Regions from separate parts of the Luteibacter aegosomaticola genome, predicted to be linked through region 2. Evidence: predicted binding sites of a transcription regulator. Region 2 holds the regulator's gene; the other holds the start of a gene.
What was found. Region 2 encodes FliA, which starts transcription of late flagellar genes. Its sites were predicted from a motif close to TAAAGTTTNNCNNNCNNNGGCCGATAA; they were not measured.
Positions count from the first base shown of each region.

Region 1: the regulator FliA is predicted to act here: its motif matches at 5,516-5,542, upstream of L2Y96_RS06560 (HD-GYP domain-containing protein).

Region 1 covers NZ_CP095741.1:1,465,296-1,472,842, reverse strand. The annotation lists gene L2Y96_RS06580 (type II secretion system F family protein) at 131-1,396, shown strand; gene L2Y96_RS06575 (prepilin peptidase) at 1,476-2,345, shown strand; gene coaE (dephospho-CoA kinase) at 2,342-2,944, shown strand; gene L2Y96_RS06565 (putative bifunctional diguanylate cyclase/phosphodiesterase) at 2,978-4,225, opposite strand; gene L2Y96_RS06560 (HD-GYP domain-containing protein) at 4,222-5,469, opposite strand; gene msrA (peptide-methionine (S)-S-oxide reductase MsrA) at 5,610-6,284, shown strand; gene hutU (urocanate hydratase) at 6,409-7,547, opposite strand, start outside.
Region 2 covers NZ_CP095741.1:3,722,513-3,730,059, forward strand. The annotation lists gene L2Y96_RS16540 (flagellar motor protein) at 1-24, opposite strand, end outside; gene L2Y96_RS16545 (chemotaxis protein CheA) at 26-2,140, opposite strand; gene L2Y96_RS16550 (protein phosphatase CheZ) at 2,148-2,789, opposite strand; gene cheY (chemotaxis response regulator CheY) at 2,799-3,200, opposite strand; gene L2Y96_RS16560 (RNA polymerase sigma factor FliA) at 3,231-3,962, opposite strand; gene L2Y96_RS16565 (nucleotide-binding protein) at 3,959-4,834, opposite strand; gene flhF (flagellar biosynthesis GTPase FlhF) at 4,916-6,274, opposite strand; gene flhA (flagellar biosynthesis protein FlhA) at 6,375-7,547, opposite strand, start outside.

The DNA of each region.
Region 1 (7,547 bases), 2.3 Mb from region 2:
CCTTCGGCGCAGCGATCTTGTGCGCCAGACGGCAGAAAGGCGTAAACCAAAGCTTCACACTAGAATAAGAGACAGGGGGAGCCAGCCGAGGCTGGTCCCTTAGAAAATTACCCGGGGGGAACACCGCGTCATGGCTATCGCCACCGCTACGAAAAACGCGCGCGCCGCTGGTGCTGCGCGTGCCGCAGTCAATCAGCTGACGACGTACGACTGGACCGCTCTCGACAAGCGCGGCAAGCGCATGAAGGGCGAGATGCAGGCGAAGAACGCCTCGCTCGTAAAGGCAGAACTGCGCCGTCAGGGCATGAACCCGCAGCAGGTGCGTGAGCGCGCCAAGCCGCTGTTTGGCTCGAGCGGCAAGTCCGTCAAGCCTCGCGATGTCGCCATCTTCAGCCGCCAGATCGCCACCATGATGGCCTCGGGCGTACCGATGGTGCAGGCCTTCGACATCATCGCGAACGGCCAGAAGAACCCCAAATTCAAGGACATGCTGGTCAATGTGAAGACCAGCATCGAAGGCGGCGCCGCGCTCCACGAAGCTCTGGGCCAGTACCCCGTGGAGTTCGATGAGCTGTACCGCAACCTGGTCCATGCGGGCGAATCGGCCGGTGTGCTCGATACCGTGCTCGATACCGTCGCGACCTATAAGGAGCGCATGGAGAGCATCAAGGCCAAGATCAAGAAGGCCTTGTTCTATCCGATCATGGTTCTCGTGGTCGCCCTGCTTGTCTCAATGATCTTGCTGCTCTTCGTGGTCCCGGTGTTCCAGCAGACCTTCGCGGAAGCCAAGGCCGAGCTCCCGGCGCCCACGCAGTTCGTCGTGGCGGCATCGAAGTTCATGCAGTCGTACTGGTGGGTGGTCGTCGGCTCCATCGTCGGCTCGGTGGTCGCGCTGATCTACTTCAAGAAACGCTCGCAAAAGTTCGCCCACTTCCTCGATCGCTTCTCGCTGAAAATCCCGGTCATCGGCGACCTGCTGCACAAGTCGGCCATCGCCCGCTTCGCGCGTACCCTCGGCGTTACGTTCCACGCCGGTGTGCCGCTGGTGGAAGCACTGGATGCCGTGTCGGGTGCCACTGGTAGCGTAGTGTACGGCGAGGCGGTGAAGCAGATGCGCGACGATATCTCCGTCGGTCACCAGCTCCAGCTGTCCATGCGCCAGGTGAACCTGTTCCCGAACATGGTGGTGCAGATGACCGCCATCGGCGAAGAATCCGGCTCGCTCGACCACATGCTGTTCAAGGTCGCTGAGTTCTACGAGGAAGAGGTGAACACCGCCGTGGACACGCTGAGCAGCCTGCTCGAGCCGTTCATCATGGTGATCCTTGGCGTCCTCGTCGGCGGCATGGTCATCTCGCTGTACCTGCCGATCTTCAAGCTGGCCGGCACGGTCTAAGCACCCTGCCGCCCCGCAAGGCACAATAAGAACCCTTCGCCCCTGGCGAAGGGTTTTTTCTTGGGACCACGGACTCTCCATGCCTGATTTGCCCCTCGCCCTCTGGGTCGCCTTTGCGGCCGCCCTCGGCCTCCTCGTCGGCAGCTTCCTCAACGTCGTGATCCTGCGCGTACCGGCACGCATGCAGGCCGACTGGCGCCGCCAGGCGCGCGAAGTGCTCGAACTGCCCGAGGTGGATGAGCCGCGTCCGCCGGGCGTGGTCGTGGAAGGTTCGCATTGCCCTAAGTGCAAGCATCCGCTCGCGGCCCACGACAACATCCCGGTCATCGGCTGGCTGCTCCTCAAGGGGCGCTGCCGTTACTGTCGGGAACCGATTTCGAAGCAGTACCCGCTGGTGGAGTTCCTCTCCGGTGTGGCCAGCGCGGCGGTGGTCTGGCACTTCGGCCCCACGCCCGGCGCGCTTGCAGGGCTGGTGTTCACCTGGTTCCTCATCGCACTCTCCGGCATCGACGCGCGCACGCAACTGCTGCCCGATGAACTGAACTATCCGCTGCTGTGGATCGGCCTGGGCCTCACCCTGATCCCGGGCTGGCAGCCGCTGCCTGTCACACCCTCCTCCGCCATCCTGGCTGCGCTGATCGGCTACCTGAGCCTGTGGAGTGTCTACCAGGCGTTCCGCCTGCTCACCGGCAAGGAAGGCATGGGCCATGGCGATTTCAAACTGCTGGCCGCGCTGGGTGCCTGGATGGGCCCGATCGCACTGCTCCCGATCATCATGCTTTCCTCGCTGATCGGTGCGCTCGTGGGCGGTTCGCTGATGCTGTTCTTCAAGCACCAACGTGACGTGCCCATCCCGTTCGGTCCCTACATCGCCGCGGCGGGCTGGGTGTGGTTCCTGTGGGGCGACGGCATCCTCGGCGCCTACCTGCACCTGACCGGGCTGCGATGAGCCGCTTCGTCGTCGCGCTGACCGGAGGCGTCGCCGCGGGCAAGAGCGCGGTGGAGCGCTGTTTCGAGGCGCTGGGCGTGCACGCGTATGACGCCGATGTGGCGGCACGCGCCGTGGTCGAGCCCGGTTCCGAAGCGCTGGTTGAGGTCGCCCGTGTGTTCGGTGCCGATGCGCTGGATGCAGAAGGCCGGCTCGATCGCGCGACGATGCGCCAGCGGGTGTTCGCGGATCCGTCGGCGCGCACGACGCTGGAAGGCATCCTGCACCCGCGCATTCGTAGCTGGCTGCGCGATGCCGCCGCCGCGGATACCGGGCCCTATTGCATCCTTTCCATTCCGCTGCTGGTCGAGAACCAGGCGCACTATGCGTGGGTAAACCGGATCCTGGTGGTGGATGCGCCGGAAGACGTGCGCATCGCGCGGCTGATCCAGCGCGACCGTATCGACGAAGCACTCGCGCGGAAGATGATCGCCGTGCAGGCCACGCGCGAGGCGCGGCTGGCCATCGCGAATGATGTCATCGAGAACCATGGGGACCAGGCCGAACTGGCGGCCGCGGTCGATCTGCTGCACGCGCGGTACCTCGAACTCAGCCGCTAGGCCGGACCGCGCGCAAGCGCGCTCCGGGCAACCTCAAGGCTGGGCGGCCAGCCGCTCGGCCACGAAGGTCTCGGCCAGCGTCGGGTGGCCGATGTGGTAGCCCTGGACCATGTCGCAGTTCATGTTGTCGAGCAGGCGCATGGTTTCCGCGTTTTCCACGCCCTCGGCCACGGCGTCGAGGCCCAGGCGGTGGGCCACCTCGATCATGGCGCGCACCACCTGCTCCGTGCGGGCATCGGTGAGCATGGCATCGACAAAGCTCCGGTCGATCTTCAGCTCGGTCGCAGGGAAGTGCCGCAGGTAGGCAAACGACGCGTAGCCCGTGCCGAAATCATCGATGGCCACGCGCACGCCACAGTCGCGCAGGCGGCGCAGGACGCGCACGCTCATGTCCAGGTCGGTGAGCAACGCCGTCTCGGTGATCTCGACGATCACCGAATCCGCCGGCACGGCCCATATATCCAGAGCGCCAAGCAGCTGTTCGGCAAAGCCCTGTTCCGCAAACACACGCGGTGAAAGATTGATCGCCACGTCCAGCGGCGCGCCGCCCCGATGCAAGGCAGCGGCGTGGCGTAGCGAGGCGTTGAGGCTCCAGCGCGTGAGCGGAACGATGAGGTCGCTGCGCTCGGCGAACGGGACGAAATCCGAGGGTGGCACGACGCCGTAGGCCGCCGTGGTCCAGCGCGCCAGCGATTCCACGCTGACGATCTTGCCGCTGCGCAGGTCGAAGAGCGGCTGGAACATCACATCGAGCTTATTGGCCGCGATGTCGTCGCGCAGTTCCCCGTAAAGGATTTCCACCGGCGTCGAATCCGGCTGGTAGATCGAGAACGGCTCACCAATGCGCAAGGCTTCATCGTGGGCCAGCTCCGCACGGCGGAAGAGCAATTCCGCGTCGGTGCCATGGTCAGGACACAGCGCCACGCCAACGACCACGCGGCCGTGCCAGTTGCGATCGCCATGCATCAACGGCGTATCGTCGAACGCGCCTACGAGGCGTGTCGCGGCAAGCAGCGCGTGGGTGTGGTTGCGGATGGTGGGCAACACCACGACGAAGCTATCGTCACCCGCGAGGTAGACGGTATCGACATGGCGCAGCACCGCCACGATCCGCTCGCGCGCGGCAAGCATGATCGCGTCACCGAATTCATAACCGTGGCGCAATTGCGACTCGCGCATGCCACGCAGGCGGACCACCAGCAATGCACACAAACCCGGCTCCTGCCGGGCCCGGTCGAGGCGGCCCTGGAGGGCCGGCAGCAGGTGGGCGCGTTCGCTCATGCGAGGAAGAACTCCGCGGGATCGATACCGTACGAACCGGCCGGGAGCGTGCGCTGGATTTCGCGGTGGACACCCTCAGCCTGGCGCATCAGGTCGACGATGCGGAAGTCATCGAGCTGGGCTTTATCCGCGCCGGCCAGGATGGCCACACGTGGTTGCAGGCGCCGCGACTGGTTCTGGACCATCACGACGGCGACCTCGCCGGTGTTCAGCTCCACCAGCGACCCGGTGGGATACACCCCCATGCAGGCCTGGAACTGTTCGACCAGCTCACCCTGGTACTCACGATCTCTACCCTGATAGAGCTGGCGCAGCGCGAGGTGCTGGGACACCGCGGGCCGGTAGGGACGTGGGGTGCACATGGCGTGGTACGTATCGATGATGGCGGCCATGCGGCCCGCCAGCGGAATCTCGGTACCTGCCAGGCCTCCTGGGTAACCCGTGCCATCGAAGCGCTCGTGGTGGGTCAGCACCATGTCGCGCACTTCCTGGTCGTTCACCCCGGCAGCATCGAGGATCGCGCCGCCCTCTTCCACGTGGTGACGGGCGATGTCCCATTCCATGTCGTTAAGCGGCCCCTGGCGCTCCAGGAGCTCCTTCGGCAACTGGGCCTTGCCCACGTCCATCAACAGGCCACCGGCGGCCAGGCTGACGATCGCGTCGCCGTTGAAGCCCATGTGCCTGCCGAAGGTCGCGGCGAGGGTGCTGCAACCCACGGCGTGGCGGAAGGTATAGCTATCGTGGCGGCGCAGGCTCTCCACCCAGAAAAAGGCATCGCCGCTGCGAAGCACGCTGGCCACCATGGGCCGCACGGCGGCGTCGAGCGATTGCGGATCGATGGCCTTGCCGGCGTGGATATCGGCGACCAGCTGCTCAGCGAATGCGGAGACGGTGTCGAAAGCTTCACGAGCCCGCGGCATCTCGTCGTCGAACGAGGCGGTATCGGTATAGGCGTGTTGCGTGACGAGGCGCGTATTCAGGGCAGCGCGGACGGGCTGCGGTTTGACCGCGGCGGGCCGGGCGACCGAGGCCGGGGCGAGCCGTGAAACCGCTACCTGGCGCTGCGTATCCACGAAGACATACTTGCAGAACTTCGCGAGGGTCTCGATATCCTCACGGCAGGTAATCGGAACGCCCTGCAACGGGAACGGGGTATCCGACCACTCACAATCCAGACGACTGACGAACATGCCGATCTCAAGATCGGACACGAACACTCGCCGCTCCACCAGGTCGTACGCCACCTTCCCGTGCCTCCTTCTCGCTGGGAATCCCCACGCCGTTCGGTATGTATCGGCCAGGGGGCGTCGTACTGTAGGGGCTGTGGCGTAATAAAACCACGCCGCCCCCGGTCTATTGGCTTGTCCCCTGACGGAGAACCGCCATGCGCCGCCCGCTCCTGCTCCCGCTTATGCTCGCCGCCCTGACCGCCTGTTCTGCGGCCGCCGCCCGTGACGAGGGCCTCAAGCTCCCTGCGCCCGCCATGGATGCAGCCCGCGCGCCGGGCGAGGCCACCGCCGTGTTCGCCGGGGGCTGCTTCTGGGGTGTCGAAGGCGTGTTCCAGCACGTCAAGGGCGTGAAGGCCGTGCGCACCGGGTACACGGGCGGCGATGCGGCCCATGCCAACTATGACGACGTGAGCGATGGCGATACCGGCCATGCGGAATCCGTGCGCGTGGTCTACGACCCCGCCCAGGTGAGTTACGGCCAGCTGCTACAGGTGTTTTTCTCGGTCGCGATGGATCCGACGACGCTGAACCGCCAGGGACCCGACATGGGGACGCAGTATCGGTCTGCGGTGTTTTACGCCACGCCCGAGCAGGAGAAGCTCGCAAAAGCTTACGTGGCCCAGTTGAGCGCAGCGCACGCGTTCACCAGCCCGATCGTGACCCAGGTGGTGCCGCTGAAGGGTTTCTGGCTCGCCGAGGATGAGCACCAGGACTACATGCGTCTGAACCCGGACACCATGTACATCGCCATCAACGACCGGCCGAAGGTACTGGCGCTGCAACGCATCTACCCGGAGATGTACACCGCAGGCTGGGCCAACGGCCGCTAAAACCCGTAGGAGCCCACCCTGTGGGCGACGCCGTTCGCGGAAGAGCCCGGGACCCTGTGGCGACATGGCGAAAGATGTCGCCCACAGGGTGGGCTCCTACGGGGAGCGGTTGCGCGGTGGGTGGTCAGCCGATCATCGGCAGGTCGAGACCTTGCTCTTTCGCGCAGGCAATGGCGTCTTCGTATCCGGCGTCGGCATGGCGCATCACGCCGGTACCAGGGTCGTTCCACAGCACGCGGGCGATGCGCTTGTCGGCTTCTTCGCTACCGTCGCACACGATGACGACACCACTGTGCTGGCTGTAACCCATGCCCACGCCACCGCCGTGGTGCAGGCTGACCCAGGTGGCGCCGCCTGCCACGTTGAGCATGGCGTTGAGCAGCGGCCAATCGCTGACGGCATCGCTGCCATCACGCATGGCCTCGGTTTCGCGGTTGGGGCTGGCCACCGAACCGGAATCCAGGTGGTCGCGGCCAATCACCACCGGCGCTTTCAGCTCGCCGTTGCGGACCATCTCGTTGAACGCCAGGCCCAGCTTGTGGCGCAGGCCAAGGCCCACCCAGCAGATACGCGCCGGCAGGCCCTGGAAGCTGATGCGCTCGCGAGCCATGTCGAGCCAGCGATGCAGGTGCGGATCATCGGCGATGATTTCCTTCACCTTCGCGTCGGTCTTGTAGATGTCCTCGGGGTCGCCCGAGAGCGCCACCCAGCGGAACGGGCCCACGCCACGACAGAACAGCGGGCGGACGAACGCGGGGACGAAACCGGGGAACGCGAAGGCGTTGGCCAGGCCCTCGTCCTTGGCCATCTGGCGAATGTTGTTGCCGTAGTCGAACGTGGGCACGCCCTGTTCGTGGAAGGCAAGCATGGCCGCGACGTGCTCGCGCATGGAGGCCTTGGCGGCCCTCGCCGTGCCAGCGGGGTCGCTCTTGCGGCACTCGAACCACTCATCCACCGTCCAGCCCGCCGGCAGGTAGCCGTTCACCGGATCGTGGGCGCTGGTCTGGTCGGTGACGGCATCCGGGCGGACACCACGGCGGACCAGTTCCGGCAGCACGTCGGCGGCGTTGCCTAGCAGGGCGACGGAGACCGCACGGCCTTCCTTCGTGTAACGGGCGATGCGCGCCAGCGCGTCGTCGAGGTCGGCCGCCTGTTCGTCGACGTAGCGGGTCTTCAGGCGGAAATCGATGCGGCTCTGCTGGCATTCGATGGTGAGCGAACTGGCGCCTGCCAGGCTCGCTGCCAGCGGCTGCGCGCCGCCCA
Region 2 (7,547 bases):
GCCGACGACACTCACGATATCCATATCAGACAGCCATCCTCAGGCTGGGCAGCACCTGGCCGCTGTCATCGGCCAGGCCCGCAAGATCGAGGACGAGCGAAATACGGCCGTCGCCAGTAATCGTGGCACCGGCCACGCCGGGCACGTGCTTGAGGAACGGGCCGAGCGGCTTGGCCATGACATCTTCGCGGCCGAGCACTTCATCGACCAGGCAGCCGAGCGTCTGGTGGCCGATCTGTACGACGACCACGTGCCCGCCCCTACCCTTCGCGCCAGCCCAGTTGCCCAGATCGGCGAGCGGCAGCGCGCGCTGGCGGTGGGCGGCCACGACGCGGCCATCCAGCTCCTGCACCTGGCCTTCGGCCAGTTCAAAGACTTCGGCGACGTTCGACATCGGCAGGCTCAGCAAGCGGTTGCCCACGCGCACCATGAGCACGCGCAGGATCGCGAGCGTCAACGGCACCGAGAGGCGCACCGTACTGCCGTGACCGACCCGCGAATCGATCGACAGAGTACCGCCAAGTTCGACGATCTTGGTCTTGACCACGTCCATGCCGACGCCGCGGCCGGAAATATCCGAGACCTGGCTGGCGGTGGAGAAGCCCGGACGGAACACGATCTCGTAACACTCACGCTCGTCGAGACGGGCGGCCTGCTCTTCATCCATCAGGCCCTTTTCCACCGCCTTGCGGCGCAGGACCTCGGGATCCATGCCCTTGCCGTCGTCGGTGACGGTAATGACGATGCGATCGCCGTACTGGCCTGCGGCGAGGCGCACCGTGCCCAGGCGTGCCTTGCCCGCGGCCTGGCGCACTTCAGGCATTTCGATGCCGTGGTCGACCGAATTGCGCAGCAGGTGCACCAGCGGATCGGCCAGGGCCTCCACGACGGTGCGGTCGATATCGGTTTCCTCGCCCTCGGTAACCAGTTCGATCTCCTTGCCCAGCTGGCGGGCGAGATCGCGGACGATGCGGGGGAAACGGGAGAAGAGCTTGCCGACCGGCTGCATGCGCATGCGCAGGACGGCGTTCTGCAGGTCTTCGGCGACGCGCTCGAGTTCACCGATGGCGCGTTCCATCGGGTCGTTCGTGCCGCGCGGAGCCAGGTTGGTCAGACGGTTGCGGACGAGCACCAGCTCACCGGCGGCATCGACCAGACTATCGAGGCGGTGGGTGTCGACGCGGACCGTGGTTTCAGCAGCTGCGGCGGGCTGGCGCTTTTCTGCGGAGGCCGGGGCCGGTTTGGCCTTGGTTGCGGCGGGTGTTGGGGCGGCAGCGGCGATCTGCGGGGCGGCCGGTGCCGTGGGGGCTTCGGCTTCGGGGGTCGCGAGCGAGCTCGCTCCTACAACAGCGGGGGCCGGTGCGGGGGCGGAGGGCTCGGTTGTCGTTCCGCCGCTGGGGGCGCCGGTGCCGTAGAGCTGGTCGAGCAGCGCTTCGAATTCGTCGTCGCTGATGGTGTTGCTTTCGGGCGCGGCGGCGACGGGCTCCGGCGCGGCTTCGACCATCGGTGCGACGGGAGCGTCGCCAGCGCCCGGCGCACCCGTGCCGTAGAGCGAATCGAGCAGCGACTCGAACTCGTCATCGGAAATGGTGCCCGTGGTGGCGGGTGCCGGTGCGCGCTCGGTACGCGCGGCGTCCAGCATCGCCTCGAATTCGTCTTCGATGGGATCGTAGGGCTTGCTGACGGCCGGTGCTGGCGCGGCGGCTTTGGGCGCACTGACCGGCACGGCGAGTGCCACCGGTGCCGCCGATGCGGCCCGGCCGGGCACGACGAGGCGATCGAGCAACGAACGCGGTGCGGGCTCAGCCTGCACTCCTGCATCCGCGGCACGCATCATGTCGTTCAGCAGGTCGAGCGACTCCAGCAACGCGTCCATCAGGGCCGCATTGAGCACGATGGCGCCATTACGCGCCTCGTTCAGGAGATCTTCCGCGCGGTGGCACAGTTCCACCATGGCGTTCAGGCCAAGGAAGCCCGCACCGCCCTTTACGGTATGGAACGCACGGAACACCGCGTTCAGGAGCTCGCTATCTTCCGGCGAGGCCTCGAGATCCACGAGCTGTTCGCCCAGGGTCTCGAGCAGTTCGCGGGCCTCGATCAGGAAGACGTTGAGCAGCTCGTTGTCCAGCTCCACGCTCATGGCGGGCTCAGAAACCGAATTCGCTGAGGAGGCGATCCACTTCGTCCTGGCTGACCTTGTCGGCGGCCGGTGCGTTCGCACCTGCCAGGGAACCGGTCAGGCGCACCAGCTCCACGAGCGACGATTCCACCTTGGCCATGAAGGATTCGACCTGGGCGACGCGCTGGCCGGAGAGATCCTGCCAGGACTGTGCCTCAACCATTTCGCCGAAGCCGATATCGCAGTTCTGCGCGAAATCGCCGACGCGTACCGCGAGCGACGTGGCGTTGGCGGCAAAGGCCGGATCGGCATGGTCGAGTACAAGCAGCTCATCGGCCTGCTTCGCCAGCGACTGAGCCTGCGGGCGCAGCTTCTCGCTGAAATCGAGCGTGCGGTGCGCGGCGGTGGCGCTCATCTCGAGCACATCGCGCAGGTGCTTGCGCGCGTCGCTCATGGTGCCCGGCACGCCATCGCTGGAAATATCCGACGCCAGGCGGCGGGCGGATTCATGCAGGTCGCGGGCCAGATGGCCCAGCGCGAGGAACAGGTGCTGTTCGCGGCTGCGCAGGAGCTTGTCGAGCGCCTGTTCGAAGGCGGCGCTGTCGTCGGCGTCGAGAAGCTCGCGCAGCTCGGGAGCCACGTCCTGGCTAGCGGTAATCGTCGTATTCATGTCAGTCCCTTAGCCCGCTGCCGCGGCGAGTCGTTCGAAGATCTTGTCGAGCTTTTCCTTCAGCGTCACGGCCGTGAACGGCTTCACGACGTAACCATTCACGCCGCTCTGCGCGGCCGCGATGATCTGGTCGCGATTGTTCTCGGCGGTGACCATAAGCACCGGCAGGGATTTGAGGCTGGCATCCGCACGGATGGCACGCAGCAGGTCGATGCCGGTCATGTTCGGCATGTTCCAGTCGGTGACCACCAGGTCGATGGGCTGCGAGCGCAGGAGCGCCAGCGCCGCATTGCCATCTTCCGCTTCCTGGATGAGCGTGTTGGTAAAACCAAGCTCCACCAGGAGGTTGCGGACGATACGCCGCATGGTGGAGAAATCGTCCACCACGAGGATTTTCATGTTCTTGTCCAAAGCGTTCTCCGCCTTACAGCCGCGTCGTTCTTAGTGTTTGTCTTTCCAACCCGACATGCGTGCCCGGAGACGGATCAAGGCCTGGCCATGGATCTGGCACACCCGCGATTCGCTTACTCCCAACACCGCACCGATTTCCTTCAGGTTGAGTTCTTCATCGTAGTACAGCGACATCACCAGCTTTTCGCGCTCGGGTAGCCCCTCGATCGAATCGGCCAGCGCATGGCGCAAACCGTCCTGTTCGAACAGACCATCCGGGCCCGCGGCGTTCGGGTCGGCCACATCGATCGCGGAACCTTCGTCGCCTTCCGGCGCCGTCAGGCTCAACAACCGCGCACTCGCCGCGTCCGCCAGGATCTGGTTGTATTCCATGGCATCGATGCCCAGACGCTTCATCACTTCCACGTCGTCGGCGTCGCCGCCTGTCTCATTTTCGATCTGCCTCGTTACCTCAGCCACCTCGCGCAATTTCCTGTGGACGCTGCGCGGGGTCCAATCCGTCTTGCGCAGTTCATCCAGCATGGCGCCACGTATGCGGATACCCGCATAGGTTTCGAAGCTGGCCGCGCGAGTCGGCGAATAATTCCTTGCCGCCTCAAGCAAACCGATCATCCCGGCCTGCATAAGGTCGTTCGCATCGACGCTGGGCGGCAGGCGGCCCATCAGGTGATAGGCGATCCGGCGCACCAGCGGCGCGTGCGTTTTCACCAGTTGATCGGCCGGAACCTTAGTAATTTCAAGGTATTCGCTCGCGACACTCACAACGGCAGCCCTCCCCCCACGTGCTCACGCCCGGCAAAAAAGCCGATGCGACCCTGTCCACGGGGTTCGGGTTCACCCCATGTATCGACCGACCTGGCCAAATTCTTGAATCCGACTGCCGAACGGCTGCTGGGCCATGCATCGACCACCGCCGACTGGCGGCGGATCGCCTGGCGCAGGTACTCGTCGTGCGGCACCATGCCCATGAAATCGAGGGAGACATCGAGGAAACGGTTGGTCACCCGCGAAAGCTTCTCGAACAGCTGGCGGCCTTCCTGCGCGTGGCGGACCATGTTGGCCACGATACGGAAACGGTTCACCGCGAACTCTCGCGACAGAACCTTGATGAGTGCGTAGGCATCGGTGAGCGAGGCCGGCTCGTCGCAGACCACGACCACCACCTCGTCCGACGCGGCGGCAAACATCGACACGCTGTCGGAGATGCCGGCGGCGGTATCGACGATGAGGTACTCGGGAGCCAGCGGGTAGTCGTCAAACGCGCGGATGACGGCAGCATGCTCAATGTTGGGCAGCTGGGCCATGCGGCGTGTGCCGGACGTGGCCGGGATGACCTTCAGGCCGTGGGCCGCCTGGAGGATCAGGTCCTCGATGCCGCAGGCGCCTTCCAGCATGTGGCCCAGATGGCGCGTCGGCTGAAGGCCGAGCAGCACATCGATGTTGGCCATGCCCAGATCGGCATCGAGCAGCAGGACATCACGGCCACCCATGGCCAGGGCCATGCCGAGGTTCACGGCCACCGTGGTCTTGCCGACGCCGCCCTTGCCACCCGCGATCGCGATGCTGCGCGTGGGCCTGCGGTCGGCGAGCCAGTTAAGACTGGCGGCCTGGGAGTTGTCGACGGGTGTGGTCATGAAGGAATTCACTGCCGAATAAGAGGTTGCGGTTGCGGTTGCGGTTGCGGTTGCCTGGGTCACGTTCGTCGGATCCTGCGATTACGCCATGGCCGTGGTGGATGGCGCAAAGCCGAAACGATCGGCAAGTATGGCGTCATCGGGCTCGTCGTTGCGCTGCTTGAGCATCTGGGCTGCCAGGCAGACCAGTTTGCGCGCGTCGGCGGAGGCGATGTCCTCAGGCACGCGCTGGCCATCCGTGGTGTAGTCGAGCGGCATTCCGTGCCGGATAAGGGCCGAGAGCGCGCCGCCCAGGAGCGGCGTCTCGTCGAGTTTGGTCAGGATGGCGCTCTGCGGCTTCAGCGGCGCGTAGGCGCGCATGGCGCTATCGATGGCCTGGGCCTGCGCGTTGGCCGCGACGACCAGGCACACGCGCACATCGGCCATGGCACGCAGCGTCTCGAACTGCTGCTGTAGCTTCGGATCGTTGCCAGCGAGGCCGGCCGTATCGATCAGTACCGTGTGCTTACCGCGCAGCTGCAGCAGGACGTTGCGCAGGCTCTGCGCATCGTGTGCGTTGTACACGCGCACGCCGAGCAGGCGGCCGTAGTGTTCGAGCTGGGCGCCGGCACCGATGCGGTACTGGTCGGCGCTGATCAGCGCGACGTTCGAAGCACCGTGGCGCAGCACCGCACGGGCGGCGAGCTTGGCGATGCTGGTGGTCTTGCCGACGCCGGTAGTACCCACGAAGGCGGTGATGCCGCCGCCGACGGTGTCGAAGTTGCGGCCACTCGTACGGATGTTGCGCGAGAGGATGCCCAGCGGCAGGTAACGCGCCTGCTCGGCCGTCATGTTGTCGGGCAGCTCGGCGCACAGGGCACGCGCCACGTCGCCATCGATACCCAGGCGGGTCATCTCGCGCAGCACGCGCGCCTGCAGCGGCTGCTGGCGGTCCTTCTGGTTCCAGGCCAGCGCCGAGAGCTGCACTTCCAGCATCTCGCGCAGGTTGTTGATCTCGGCACGCATGCCGTTCACGGCGGCGTCGTTCTGCGGCGCGGAGACCGTGGCGGCACGCACCACGTCGGCAACGCTCGCAGCGAGTGCGGCGGACGACTGGCGTTGCGGCGCGTTCGGGCTGGCCGGCGCGGCCTTCGTGGCACGCTCGACAGCGGCGGCGGTCGCGGCACGGGCCTGGTCGACCCGCGCGACACGCTCGGCTTCGCGGAGATCACGCTGGTCACGCGTAGCACGGATGGATTCGAGCTTCTCTTCAGCGGTGGGCGGCTCGTAAGCGAAGCCGGCCTCGCGCACCAGCGCCTCGTCGTAATCGAGCGCGGCGATGATTTCGATACCGTCGTCCATCCGGCGCGTGGACAGGATCACCGCGTCGGGGCCCTGCTCATCACGCACCTGGCGCATCGCCTGGCGCATGTCGGGGGCAACGAATCGTTTGATTTTCATGCGTTCGATCCTGTCTTCGTCGATCGGCGCCCCGCTTGCCCGGGCCGCCACCTTGTTCTGTCACGTCCGCCGGAGCAAATCCCCGAGCGGTGTCTCATTCCTATCGTCCCAGGGCCGTCACCAGCTTGACGCGGCGATTGTCCGGAACCTCGTTGTACGCAAGTACATGCAGGTTTTGGGCCACATGACGTGTAAAGCGTGAAAGCCACGGACGAAGTGCGGGGGAGACCAGCAAAACGGCCGGTTCGCCTGCCGCTTCCTGGCGGCGGGCGGCATCGGCGACATTCTTCTGCAGGCGATCAGCCAGGCCCGGCTCGACCGCCGCGCCAGCGGGACCACCACCCTGCAGGGACTGGAGCAGGATCTGCTCCAGTTCCGGTGCCAAAGTAATGACGGGCACTTCGGTACCGAGGCCGGCGATTTCCTGGACGATCTGGCGACCGAGGCCGACGCGCACGGCGGCAGCGAGTACACCCGGGTCTTGGCTCTGCCCCGCGTTCTCCGCCAGCGATTCGACGATGCCGCGGAAGTTGCGGATGGGCACGCGCTCGGCGAGCAGGTTCTGCAGCACCTTGACCACGGCGCCCAGCGACAGGCGCTTCGGCACCAGGTCTTCCACCAGCTTGGGCGTCTGCTGGGCCAGGCGGTCGAGCAGCTGCTGCACATCCTGATGGCCGATGAGCTCGTGGGCGTGGTTCTGCAGGATGTGCGAAAGATGGGTCGCGATCACGGTGGCCGGATCGACCACGGTGTAGCCCAGGGTCTGGGCGTGTTCGCGCAGGCCCGGCTCGATCCACACGGCGTCGAGGCCGAAAGCGGGGTCACGCGTGGCAATACCGTTGATGGTGCCGTGCACGCGGCCCGGATCGATCGCGAGCATGCGCTCGGTATGGATCTCGGCCTCGCCCATGGGCACGCCCATCAGCGAGATGCGGTAGCCGTGCGGGGCAAGGTCGAGGTTGTCACGGATGTGCACCGACGGCACCAGGAAACCCAGCTCCTGCGAGAGCTTGCGGCGCACCGATTTGATACGGGCCATGAGCTCGCCGCCCTGCGCCTTGTCGACCAGCGGAATGAGGCGGTAGCCCACTTCCAGGCCCACCGTATCCACCTGCGCCACGTCTTCCCACGAGAGTTCAAGACGCTCGGCCGGCGGCGCGCTTTCCAGCGCGGCCAGTTCCGTACCCGGCGCGCCCGGCGTGCCAGCGGCGGCACCGGCCGGCATCAGCTTGCGCTGGTGCAGCTTCCACGCGCCGAAGCCAGCGATACCGGC